DNA from 2 places in the Arthrobacter sp. R4-81 genome. Region 2 is predicted to be linked to the other one. Evidence: predicted binding sites of a transcription regulator. Region 2 holds the regulator's gene; the other holds the start of a gene.
The links. Region 2 encodes HrcA, which represses chaperone genes, less so after heat shock. Its sites were predicted from a motif close to TTNGCACTCGNNNNNNNCGAGTGCNAA; they were not measured.
Positions count from the first base shown of each region.

Region 1: a site for HrcA is predicted at 1,670-1,696, ahead of groES (co-chaperone GroES). Genes of this name have one in related genera too.

Region 1 covers NZ_CP096445.1:1,464,984-1,471,384, forward strand. The annotation lists gene M1E05_RS06940 (THUMP-like domain-containing protein) at 1-1,182, opposite strand, end outside; gene M1E05_RS06945 (hypothetical protein) at 1,239-1,622, shown strand; gene groES (co-chaperone GroES) at 1,853-2,149, shown strand; gene groL (chaperonin GroEL) at 2,225-3,835, shown strand; gene M1E05_RS06960 (hypothetical protein) at 3,920-4,210, opposite strand; gene M1E05_RS06965 (acyltransferase family protein) at 4,437-6,401, shown strand, end outside.
Region 2 covers NZ_CP096445.1:2,181,713-2,188,113, reverse strand. The annotation lists gene M1E05_RS10295 (GerMN domain-containing protein) at 1-249, shown strand, start outside; gene M1E05_RS10290 (16S rRNA (uracil(1498)-N(3))-methyltransferase) at 291-1,088, opposite strand; gene dnaJ (molecular chaperone DnaJ) at 1,091-2,215, opposite strand; gene hrcA (heat-inducible transcriptional repressor HrcA) at 2,312-3,331, opposite strand; gene M1E05_RS10275 (DUF3097 domain-containing protein) at 3,511-4,362, shown strand; gene M1E05_RS10270 (DUF4870 domain-containing protein) at 4,493-4,912, shown strand; gene hemW (radical SAM family heme chaperone HemW) at 4,925-6,154, opposite strand; gene lepA (translation elongation factor 4) at 6,191-6,401, opposite strand, start outside.

The DNA of each region.
Region 1 (6,401 bases), 720 kb from region 2:
GAGAACCAGGGTGGCCGTTTTCTTTGCTGCGTTCTTTCCTGAGGACTTGACACCGGCGAGCAATTGCTTCCGGAGTTCCTCGGGCGTCACGGAGGTCCCACGCTTTTTGATGTCCAGCACGCCGATCCGGTTGTCTTTCACCCATGACTTCAATGCCTTGACGTTGTACGGCATGACCTCCAGGATCCTGTAGGCGCGGGCAAAAGGTGTATCACGCAAACCGGCAGCGCAGATGTAGGCAATGTGCTCATCCACCAGATGGCCATCGAGTTCAAGCGCGACGTCGGCCACAAGGCCGGCGCGGATGACGGCGCCATCGGGTTCATACAGGTAGCCTTCGACCGGCCCCACAGGGGCTACGGGACCGCCGTCGAAATCTTCCTCACTGGTAATCTCCGCGGCCCCCTGGGCACCCAGCAGCAGAGCGGCACGTCGGACTCCAGGGCGGCGGACAGCGTTGAACCAGAGGGCCACCTCCGTGACGTCTCCGCCTACCGAAACCCACTGGGCTTCGCATCCGGCCGGGACAGAGCCATGCGGGATACCAGGGCCCATCTTGACGCCAACAGAGCGGCCTGATTTTGCAAGCGATTCAACGAATGACAGTGGGGGTGAGAAATCCTCCGGGTCCCAGATCCGCCGTGTTCCCGAGGTGGAGGTGGTGCGGCGAGCCGGATCCAGCCAGACGCCGTCGATACCTTCAAGGGAAACCGTGGTGGCGTCGGCATGGACCACCGTGGCGTTCGGGAACGGAATGAGGTTCATGGTGGCGCAGGCTGCGGTTGTTTCATCCTGCTCCACCGCAGTAACGCGAATGTCCAGCGATGCAAGGGCCATGGAGTCCGCCCCAAGACCGCAGCCGAGGTCCGCCACATGCCTGATGCCGGCCCTGAGAAACCGTTCGGCGTGGCGCGCGGCAACAGGGAGGCGCGTGGATTGCTCCAGTCCGGCGGGTGTGAAGATCATCTGACGGGCAAACTCGCCGAATTTGCCTTCCGCCTTGGTTCGAAGGCGCGATTGGGTAAGGACAGCAGAGACGAGGGCGGGGGAGTGCCCGGCTTTTCGAAGCGCCGCATTCTGCTGGAACGCCTCCGCTTCGCGGTAGGGACCCAGAGAGGCCAACAGTTCCCACCCCTCGCTGGTCAGCAGTGGGGCGATAAGGTCCTGTGTTGCGTCAGCCATGCAGTCAACCCTAGTGGAGGCCATGACTCGGTGGTGGCCCCGCTAGGGTTGAAGACATGGAAGAGCATGAAGAACCGCAGGCAGCCGCAAATGACCAGATTCCCGCTGACGGCATCGTCAAGTACGCCCGGCCGGCCCTCATAGCGGCAGCCGCCATCGTCATCATCAGCCTCGCACTGCTCGCCGTCATTTTCGCTCTCGATACTTTCAACGCCACCGTCTACTCGGTGGGCGGCAAGAACATCAATGATCCCAGCGATGAAGCCAGGGACATCCGGGAGCTCTACTCAGCTGTCCGGGTTGGCGGTGTTGTTGTCCTGATCGCCTCTGCTGCAACGGCGGTTGCAGCAGCCATAGTCTTGTTCCGTAGCCGGAACTCGCCGCAGAACAGGGAAGATAACGGTGAGAACCTCGGATTCGACGATCTGGCGGACTCCTAGCCCACCGGGTAAAAGGCGGCCAAGAGTGTTCACTTCCGACGAAATTCTTAGCACTCGCCTTGACCGAGTGCTAACGGTTACATAGAGTCTTCATTAGCACTCTCCCTAGGAGGGTGCTAACACATGAAGAACTGCCAGCCCGGCTGCTGCCGGCACCCGCGACGACGGTTTGCCAGCCAAAGGCACAGTTTTACTGTCCATGAATTTGCTGACGAAAAGGAGAGGTCCGAGTGTCGGTCTCTATTAAGCCTCTTGAGGATCGTATTGTTGTCCGCCCGCTCGAAGCCGAGCAGACCACGGCTTCCGGCCTGGTCATCCCGGACTCCGCACAGGAGAAGCCGCAGGAAGGCGAAGTTGTTGCAGTAGGCCCCGGCCGCTTTGACGACAACGGCAACCGCGTTCCCCTCGATGTCGCTGAAGGCGACGTCGTAATCTACTCGAAGTACGGCGGAACCGAAGTCAAGCACAGCGGCACCGAGTACCTCGTGCTGTCCGCTCGCGACGTTCTGGCGATCGTCGTTAAGTAACTCTCTTGGACCCCGCGCAGCTGACTTGTCTGACGGTCAGCAGCGCGGGGTTTCTGTCTTTGAAAGGACACAACCATGGCAAAGCAGCTTGCGTTTAATGACGCTGCCCGCCGGTCGCTCGAAGCCGGCATCGACAAGCTCGCCAATACCGTCAAGGTGACGCTGGGCCCGCGTGGCCGCAACGTTGTTTTGGACAAGAAGTGGGGAGCCCCCACCATCACCAACGACGGCGTGACCATCGCCCGCGAAGTCGAATTGGATGACCCCTACGAAAACCTTGGTGCCCAGCTGGCCAAGGAAGTCGCCACCAAGACGAACGATGTCGCCGGCGACGGCACCACCACTGCGACCGTCCTGGCCCAGGCCCTGGTCAAGGAGGGCCTGCGCAACGTTGCTGCCGGCGCTGCTCCCGGCCAGATCAAGCGCGGCATCGAGGTCTCGGTTGAGGCCGTCGCCGCCCGTCTGCTCGAGAACGCCCGGCCTGTCGAGGGAACCCAGGTGGCCAACGTTGCAGCCATCTCGGCCCAGAGCGACGAGGTTGGCGAACTCCTGGCTGAAGCATTCGGCAAGGTTGGCAAGGATGGTGTGATCACCATTGAAGAATCTTCCACCACCCAGACGGAGCTGGTCCTCACCGAGGGCATGCAGTTCGACAAGGGCTACCTCTCCCCGTACTTCGTCACTGACGCGGAACGCCAGGAAGCTGTCCTCGAAGACGCACTGATCCTGATCAACCAGGGCAAGATCTCCTCGGTACAGGATTTCCTGCCGCTGCTGGAGAAGGCACTGCAGAGCTCCAAGCCGCTCTTCATCATCGCTGAAGACGTCGACGGCGAGGCATTGTCCACCCTGATCGTCAACCGCATCCGCGGCACCCTGAACGTGGTTGCCGTCAAGGCTCCTGGCTTCGGCGACCGCCGCAAGGCAATGCTTCAGGACATCGCCACCCTGACCGGTGCCCAGGTAGTCTCCCCGGAGCTTGGCCTGAGCCTGGACACTGTTGGCCTCGAGGTTCTGGGTACGGCCCGCCGCATCACGGTTACCAAGGACAACACCACCATTGTCGATGGCGCCGGAACGGCTGAGGATGTCGCGGCACGGGTTTCCCAGCTGCGCGCCGAGCTTACCCGCACCGACTCCGACTGGGACAAGGAAAAGCTGCAGGAGCGCCTCGCCAAGCTGGCCGGCGGCATCGGAGTTATCAAGGTCGGTGCAGCCACCGAGGTTGAGCTGAAGGAAAAGAAGCACCGCATCGAGGATGCTGTCTCCTCCACGCGCGCTGCTCTTGAAGAAGGCATTGTTGCCGGTGGCGGTTCCGCTCTGATCCACGCCCTGAAGGCGTTGGATGAGGACCCGGCCGTCCAGGCACTCGAGGGCGACGCAGCCGCTGCTGTTGGCATCGTGCGCCGTGCCCTGGTCCAGCCGCTGCGTTGGATCGCTCAGAACGCCGGCTTCGACGGCTACGTTGTGGTCGCCAAGGTGGCTGAGGCAGAACTCCACCACGGGTTCAACGCCAAGTCCGGGCAGTACGAAGACCTTATCGCTGCCGGTGTCATTGACCCCGTCAAGGTGACCCGCGCAGCACTCCGTAACGCAGCATCCATCGCGGCACTGGTCCTCACCACCGAGACCCTTGTTGTCGAGAAGCCTGCAGAAGAAGAAGAACACGCAGGCCACAAGCACTAGCTGAACCCGCAGTTCGCACAAAAAGCTCCGGCCAGGAACTCCTGGCCGGAGCTTTTTGCTGTTCTCCGCTACTCCGCTGCCCTGCTACTCCATTGCGCCGCCGTGCATCGGATCGTCACTGCTGTCATCGGCAGTGCTGGAACCGGTTTCGTCGGGGAGGTCCAGATCTCCGCGGGCCTCATCCATGCCGGGCTCATCGGATGGAACGTCGTAACGCTCCGGCTGGACGCCGCCTGCCTGTTCCTCGATCAGCGCCTGCTCCTCGCTGAACCGGATCACATTGGCTTCGTCTCCGGAGTCGCCCGGGATGTCCTCACGCACCGCCGACGGGTCCGGTACAACCAATCCCTGCCCATCGTCCTGGTGTTCGCTCATCAGCTGATCCTTTCTGAATATCACTTCCTTCGCGGATACTAAGCCTACTTTCTATAGCTGATTCGAGGAATTTCATGACCGTATTCCTCAAGAAATGTTTTGTCTTTTCCCAGAAAAATGTGAACTAATGGCTCCCGGGGCAAGGCGGCCCATACTGCCGATTGGTACTAAAGGTCACGAATCGGTAACATAGATGTTTTGATTAGGCGCTCTGAAGGGTTTTTCTGTGTCTGTTGCGAGAACCGTGATGCCGCCACGCCATCAAAACGGTGTTCCGGACGTGCGTCGAAAATCTAATTTCCGCCCGGAAATACAGGGCCTGCGGTCGTTGGCAGTGCTCATGGTGGTCAGCTACCACGTGTGGTTCGGCCGGGTTTCGGGCGGTGTTGATGTCTTCTTGCTCATCTCAGCCTTCCTGATGACGCTGCAGTTCGTGGCACGGTACGAACAACGGGTTCCCGTGAGCCTACTGAAGCACTGGCTGCACCTTTTCCGCAGGCTTCTCCCGGCTGCTGTGACAGTCATTGTTGTGACTCTGGTGGCCACATTTCTGCTCCTTCCCCGCACGCGGTGGCTGGATATCATCCACCAGGGCTGGGCGTCGTTGTCCTACACGGAGAACTGGCTGCTTCAGAGCCAGGCTGTGGACTACTACGCAACAGACCACAGCATCGCCAGCCCCCTTCAGCATTTCTGGTCACTGTCCATCCAAGGGCAGGTCTTTATTCTTTGGCCGCTGATCTTTGTCTTCGCGGCCTGGGCGGCCAAGAGATACCGGCTGCACTACCGCCCTCTTCTTGTTTATGTCTTCGGCGCCATTTTTGTGGTTTCACTGGCTTATTCCATCCACTTCACCGCCACCAACCAGGCGCAGGCGTACTTTGACACAGGGGCCCGGCTGTGGGAGTTCGCATTGGGGACGATTGTGGCCCTCATACTCCCGGGACTGCGCCTTCCCCGGAAGGTCCGCATCGTGCTGGGCTGGCTGGGTATTCTTGCCATGCTGGCCTGTGGCATCCTGCTCAATGTGCAGGCTGCCTTTCCCGGTGTGGCAGCACTTTGGCCAACGCTCGCTGCGGCCTGTGTCATTGCGGCCGGCCAAACCGGGAGCGTCCTGGGCGTCGACAGGATTCTCAGTTCGAAACTGCTGGTCAAGCTGGGCGATAACTCCTACGCCCTGTATCTCTGGCATTGGCCACTGCTTGTCATCGGGCTGGCCTGGAGCGGCAAGGAGCATGCCGGTTGGCTTTCGGGGACCGTCATCATCGGCGCCTCACTGATTCTCGCGTACCTGACCACCCGCTTCCTCGAGAAGCCCTGGCGGGAATGGAAATGGCCGGAAGTCAACAAGCGCCGTTCCCTGGTGGCGGTGACGCTGTCTCTGGTGGTTGCGGCCGCCCCTCTGGGCGGTGCGCGGATTGCTCTCCAGATGGAGGCGGATGCCGCACTTGCCCAAGCGGTCTACAACAATCCTGGAGCCAAAAGCCTTGAGCCCGGCTACGTGGACAGGGCTGCAGCCGACGCCGTCCAGCTGCCGGATCTTGCCACCGTCGGAAGTGACTGGGCAGACTATCCGGGCGGATGTGAAAAGTTTCACGATCCCCAGGGGATCAAATGCAGCAACGGTGTGACCGAGTCGCCGCAAAAGTCCATTGTCATCTGGGGAAGCTCCCACGCCGGAGTGTGGGGGACTCCCGTCATGGAAATGGCAAAAAAGCACAACTGGGCAGTGGTGGCCTTCCTTAAGTCGATGTGCCCCATCACTGACGGTACCGACACCACAGTCCCCGCAGACTGCGCGGCCTTCAACAAGGCCGCCTCTGACGAAATCGTCAAGATGAAACCGGACCTCGTCTTCACTACCAGCACCAGGCTGGGGCGCGGTGACGATCGCACTGAATATCTGGACCCGAGCTGGGCGAAGATGCTGGAACCCCTTGGTGCCGCTGGAATTCCTGTCATGGGTGTACGTGATACACCACGGTTCCCGGCTTCGGTCCCGGAGTGCATCACTAAGAATGCCCAGGACGAACAGGCCTGCGGGATTCCGAAATCCGAGGCGTACAGCGGGGAGTCTCCCGCAAGCCAGTACGGTCAGATCCTCAACCTTGATCTATCCGACTATTTCTGTCCCAACGGATTCTGCCCGGCGGTCATCGGAAACATCGTCGTTTATCTTGACGATAACCAT
Region 2 (6,401 bases):
ATCAACGGGCGAAGCACCAGTCCCGGCAACAAGCTGCGCTGGCGCATCCTCCGGGTGGAGGGAAACAGCGACAAAACGTCATATCTCAGCGGGGAAGTCACCGCCTCCGCCGATCCTTCCCAATCGGGGATCTTTGCTTTGTCAGTGAACCTGGGCCCGGGCAAATACGAACTTCGGGTGTCCCAGATCCTGTCCGCGCAAGGCGATTCCGAAGTCAGTGTGGACAGCCGCGGCTTTATTGTCCGCTAAGGCAGTGCCTCCACTAAGCCGCTGCCATTCAAAGGCTGTTGCTACCAGCGGCCCAGCACATCGCTGGCCAGGACGGTAGCGGCCGGGCCCGCCGTGGAGGAACGCAACACATGATGGCCAAGCAAGGCGGTTACTGCCCCGGCATCGCACAGCTTTGTCACTTCCCGCGGGCTGATTCCGCCTTCCGGGCCGACAATCAGCAGCACTTCCCTGGCCCCGTCACCATCAACGTCACCATCTCCGGCTTCCCGGCCGGAGTTGGAATTGCGCCACGTTTCCAGGACTTGCCGCAGGGGCCGCACAGCATCCTCATGGAGGATGATGGCGAGATCAGCCGCCGCGACAGTCCGCTGCAGACCGGCAGTGTCAACGGCGTCGCGTACTTCGGGGATCCACGCCCGTCGTGCCTGCTTGGCTGCCGCCGTAACCACTGATTGCCATTTGGCATGGGCCTTAGCCGCACGCTCGCCTTTCCAGCGAACAATCGAGCGTTCGGCCTGCCAGGGAATAACAGCATCAATTCCCAGCTCGGTGGCGGTTTCCGCTGCAAGCTCATCGCGGTCCCCCTTTGCCAGTGCCTGCACAAGGGTCAGCCGGATACCGGGCGGGTCCTCAACCTCCAGGGTCCTGCATTCCACGGTCAGCTCGGCTGGAGCGGCGGCGGTGACTATTCCGGTCATGCGTTTTCCGGAACCATCCGCAATATCTACAGGCTCCCCCACCGCCAGCCGTTTGACTGTGACAGCGTGACGGGCTTCAGGTCCCTCGAGAATAAAGTGTGAACCCGGTTGTTGTCCGTCGAGGGTTCCTGCGGGGGTAAAAAAGACCGGGTTGCTCACTGCTACAGGTTACCGAGCCGGTCCCGCAGTTTCGCGAAAACCCCGCCGCTGGCGGCCAGTTTGCCCTCGGTGAACTGTTCCCCCCGCAGCTTGGCCAGCTTCCTGAGCAACTCTTCCTGTGCAGGATCCAGGCGCGTCGGTGTTTCAACCTGCAGGTGCACCTTGAGGTCCCCGCGGCCGTATCCCCGAAGGTGGGTGACTCCCAGGCCGCGGAGCGTAATGATCTCGCCGGACTGAGTCCCGGCCTTGACGTCGATCTCCTGCTCACCGTCGAAGGTCTCAAGGGTGATTTCGGTGCCAAGGGCAGCAGCAGTCATGGGGATATTGAGGGTGGCATGAAGGTCGTCGCCTTCACGCAGGTAGGTGGAGTCTGCGTTGACCCTGATCTCCACGTACAGATCGCCAGAGGGGCCGCCGGCTGGACCTGCTTCTCCTTGGCCGGACAACTGGATCCTTGTACCCGTGGCCACGCCCGCCGGAACCTTGACGGTCATGGAACGGCGGCTACGGATCCGGCCTTGGCCGTTGCACTCGTTGCAGGGGTCCTTGATGATCGTCCCGAAGCCTTCGCAGGAGCCACAGGGAGCAGCGGTCATGACCTGTCCCAAAATGGAGCGCACGGCACGCTGCACTTGTCCGCTTCCGCCACAGATGTCGCAGCGGACCGGGTGAGTGCCGGGGCGGCAGCACGAGCCCTCGCAGCTCGGGCAGGTTACAGCGGTGTCGACTTCGAGCTTTTTGTTCACACCGAATACTGCATCCCGCAGGTCGATGCGCACGCTGATGAGCGCGTCCTGCCCCCGGCGCACGCGGGAGGCAGGTCCTGCTGAACCGCCGGCGCCGAAGAAGGTGTCGAAAATGTCTTGGAAAGCGAAGCCCTGGCCCGCGTAGCCGCCGCCGAAGCCGTTGTCCGTACCGTTCTCGTTACCTGTGGTGTCATACACCCGCCGTTTTTGCGGGTCCGACAGCACTTCATACGCGTGGGTCACTGCCTTGAACTTGTCGGAGGCATCAGGACCAGGATTCACGTCCGGGTGCAGGGTGCGGGCAAGCTTGCGGTAGGCCTTCTTGATTTCCTCGCCGGTAGCCTCCGGCGAGACTCCAAGGACGTCGTAATGGCTGCTCAAAGTTTGTGTCTCTTCCTGGTTGTACTGCCTGTGATACGAACGCGCTGTCTAGGAACGCGGCGCCCTGGATGCGGGCGCAGAAATCTCGTGGGACGATCAGCCGCCAGGGCCGAGGATCCTGGAAAGATACCGGGCGACTGCCCTGACAGCAGCCATGCTGGTGGGGTAATCCATGCGTGTCGGGCCGAGAACGCCGATCTTGGAACTGGAGTCCGGCCCGTAGCCAGTGGCCACAACGGAGGCCTCGGCCAGGCCGTCGTACGGGTTTTCGCGGCCGATGCTCACGGTAACCCCACGGGGATCCTGGGCCATCTCGCTCAGCAGCCGCAACATCACCACCTGTTCCTCGAGCGCCTCCAGAACGGGGCCGATACTCAGGGGAAAATCGACGTTGGATCTGGCAAGGTTGGCTGTGCCGGCCATGACCATACGTTCTTCGCGGCTGCTGTGGGCGAGTCCTTCCAGTCCCCGAGCCAGAGCCTGCGCAACGTTGCGGCGGGACGGTTCGCAGGAGGCAACCACGCTGGGGAGAACGTGGGGCAGCTGACTCAGGGGCGTACCGGACAGGCCCATGAGGAAACGGGTCCGCAGGGCAGCCAAGGCTTCATCGCCCAGATCCTGCCCCGCATCGATAACCCTTTGGTCTACTTTCCCGGTATCAGCAATCAGTACGATCAGGACCTGCCGCGGCGCCAACAGGACAAATTCGATGTGGCGCACCAGTGCCCGGCTCAGATGCGGATACTGCACGACGGCGACCTGGTTGGTCAGCTGTGACAGCAGACGGACGGTACGCTCCAGGACGTCGTCGAGGTCGTCGGATCCCTCGAGGAGAGACTGGATGGCCCGCCGTTCTGCCTGTGAGAGAGGCTTGACGGCAGAAATCTGGTCCACAAACAGCCGGTAGCCCTTGTCGGTGGGTATACGGCCGGCGCTCGTGTGGGGTGCGGTAATGAGGCCTTCATCTTCCAATGCAGCCATGTCGTTACGGATGGTCGCGCTGGACACACCGAGATGGTGCCGTTCCACGAGAGCTTTTGAGCCCACCGGTTCACGTGAATGGACATAGTCCTCCACGATGGCACGCAGCACTTCAAGTTTGCGTGGTTCACTCACTGTCCACCTCCGATCTCCTGTGCGGCAGTTAGCACTCGACATGCCTCAGTGCTAACCAGTCTAATATGACTCAACGCGTTGTTAGCATTGGTACCGCTCCCGGCGAAACTCCGGCAGTGAACCGGCGCGTGCAGATTCCAGAAGCCACGAGCGGATTCCGACTGAAAAGCAGAGTGGCGATGACTTACCAGGACTGGGGCCCGCAGGACATCACTGCCCCCGCCAAACGTGAACTCCCTGGCGTTCCGGTGGAACGGGGAATGGTCCTTGAGGACGTCCAGTCAGGGTGGGTAGGCGCCGTGACAAGGGTCGAAAAGTCCGGTGGCATGCACCTTGTGGCCCTCGAGGACCGGAGGGGAAAGTCACGGTCCTTCCGGCTGGGCTTCGGTTTCCTGCTGGACGGTCAACCCATCCGCCTCCTTCCGCCGGCGCCCCGCAAAAGCGCTGCTTCCGCCGGTCCTCAAAGGACAGCATCCGGCTCGGTGCGCGTGGAGGGCCATCGTGCACAGGTCGCGAAAGCAAGCCGCATCTGGGTCGAAGGAAAGCACGACGCCGAACTCGTGGAGAAGGTTTGGGGTGACGACCTCAGGATCGAAGGAATCGTCGTGGAACCCCTCCACGGCATTGATGACCTGGCAGGGGCAGTGGCGGCGTTCCAGCCCGGGCCCAACCGGCGTCTCGGGGTGCTGGTGGACCACCTGGTTGACGGTTCCAAGGAGTCCCGGATCGCACAATCGGTAATGTCGTCCCCCGGGGCGGCAGGCAACGTGCTTATTGTCGGACATCCCTACGTTGACGTCTGGCAGGCAATCCGACCCGGCGTCCTCGGGATCGAGCAGTGGCCTGCTATCCCCCGGGGAATGGACTGGAAGACAGGTATTCTGGCCGCCTTCGGCTGGCCCCACTCAACCAAGGAAGACATCGGCCTCGGGTGGCAGAAACTCCTCGGAGCAGTACGTACCTATGCCGATCTTGAAGCATCCCTTTTGGGCCGTGTGGAAGAGGTCATCGATTTCCTGACGGCTCCATAGCAACCGGCTTCGTGGGGCTACCCCGCGAAGCCGGCCGGAAACCAGTATTCTTGGAACGGCGGTGGCTTCCTGCAAGCCTCCCCTGCTATTCCAGGCACCAACGCACCACTGCAATCCAAAGGACGTAACCGTGGCAGAAGACGCACGTGAACACAGGGACGACCATGCCGGCCAAGGCCAGTCCCAGTACCATGGTGTTCCAGCCAACGCGTTGCCCTTGACCGCCAGCGAGGACCGTCAATGGGCAACACTGGCTCACTTCGGCGGCATCCTCGGGTGCGTTCCCGCACTGCTGATCTACCTGATCTTCAAAGAGCGGGGCCCCTTTACGGCCCAGGAATCCAAGGAAGCCCTGAACTTCACGCTCCCTCCCACCATTGCCGCAGTCATAGCGAACATACTGGTGATGCTTCCGGTGGTCGGCAACATCTTCGCCGTGCTCGCCACCGGGATCTGGATCGCCTTGACGTGCTTTGCCGTAGCCGCCGGAATTCACGTCAACCGGGGCCAACCGCACCGCTACCCGTTCAATCTGCGGTGGATCAAGTAGCGCCAGCCGCAGTTAGTCCGGCAGGACCCGTCGAACCACGGCGTCCGCAAGCAACCTGCCCTTGAGTGTCAGGACGAGCCGCCCCTGAAATGCGGCTGCGGCGTCCACCAGTTTGTCGGCAATGAGACCGGCAACAGCGTGACGACCGGAAGCATCCAACGCTGCGATGTCCAGGCCTGAGGACAGCCTGGCCTCCAGCATGATTCGTTCCACGCTCCTGGTGCCGGCGTCAAGGGTTTCGCGTCCGGCCGCCGGCGACGCGCCTGATGAGAGCCGAGCGGCATAGGCCGTGGGGTGCTTGACGTTCCACCAGCGCACTCCGCCGACATGTGAGTGGGCGCCGGGTCCGATCCCCCACCAGTCATCACCACGCCAGTAAGCCAGATTATGGCGGCAGGCCTGCTCCGCGGTGCGGGACCAGTTGCTTACCTCGTACCAGTGCAGGCCGGCCGCGGAGATCAGTTCTTCGGCAAGTTCGTACTTGGCGGCATGATCGTCGTCGTCAATTCCCGGTACTTCCCCGCGGCGGATCTGGGCCGCGAGCTTAGTGCCCTCCTCAACGATCAGCGCATAGGCGCTGATGTGGTCCGGCTTGTACGATAACGCCGTTTCGAGGGACACCCGCCAATCACCCATGGACTCGCCCGGGGTGCCATAGATGAGATCCACGCTGACTGCCAGACCGGCGTCGCGCGCCCATTGGACGGCCTCGGGAACCCTGCTGGGGGTGTGGGTGCGGTCCAGGACTTTGAGCACGTGAGGCACGGCCGACTGCATGCCGAACGACACACGCGTGAATCCCGCGTCCGCCAGGAGTTGCAGTGACTCGGGAGTCACCGAATCAGGGTTGGCTTCGGTGGTGACCTCGGCGCCTGGTTCCAAGCCCCATTCCGAGATCGCCGCCTTAAGGATCCGTGCAAGATCATCGGCCGGCAAAAGCGTGGGAGTCCCGCCGCCGAAGAAAACCGTGCCCAGGCGGCGCGCAGGCAGCCCGGAGCGTCTTATGGCCTCCGCTGCAAAGGCCACTTCCGAAACAGCTGTCGCTGCATAAGCGTCCTGGGACGCTCCCCCGCCGAGTTCCGTGGCCGTATAGGTGTTGAAATCGCAATAACCGCATCGGACAGCGCAAAAGGGAATGTGGACGTAGAGCCCGAAGGCCCGTTCCCCCGCCCCCTCAGTTGCCTGAGGCGGCAGAAGACCGTCCGACGGCGCGGGGTCGCCGAGAGGGAGCACGCTAGGCACTTGTGCGGCCTCCGATGGTTCCGGCCACGATCATCACTACTTCTTTGCCTTGTCCTTGGACTCGTCGGTGGTGAGCGCGGCGATAAAGGCTTCCTGCGGAACCTCAACGCGGCCCACCATCTTCATGCGCTTCTTGCCTTCCTTCTGCTTTTCCAGAAGTTTGCGCTTACGCGTGATGTCACCGCCGTAGCACTTGGCCAGCACGTCCTTGCGGATGGCCCTGATGCTTTCCCGGGCGATGATCCTG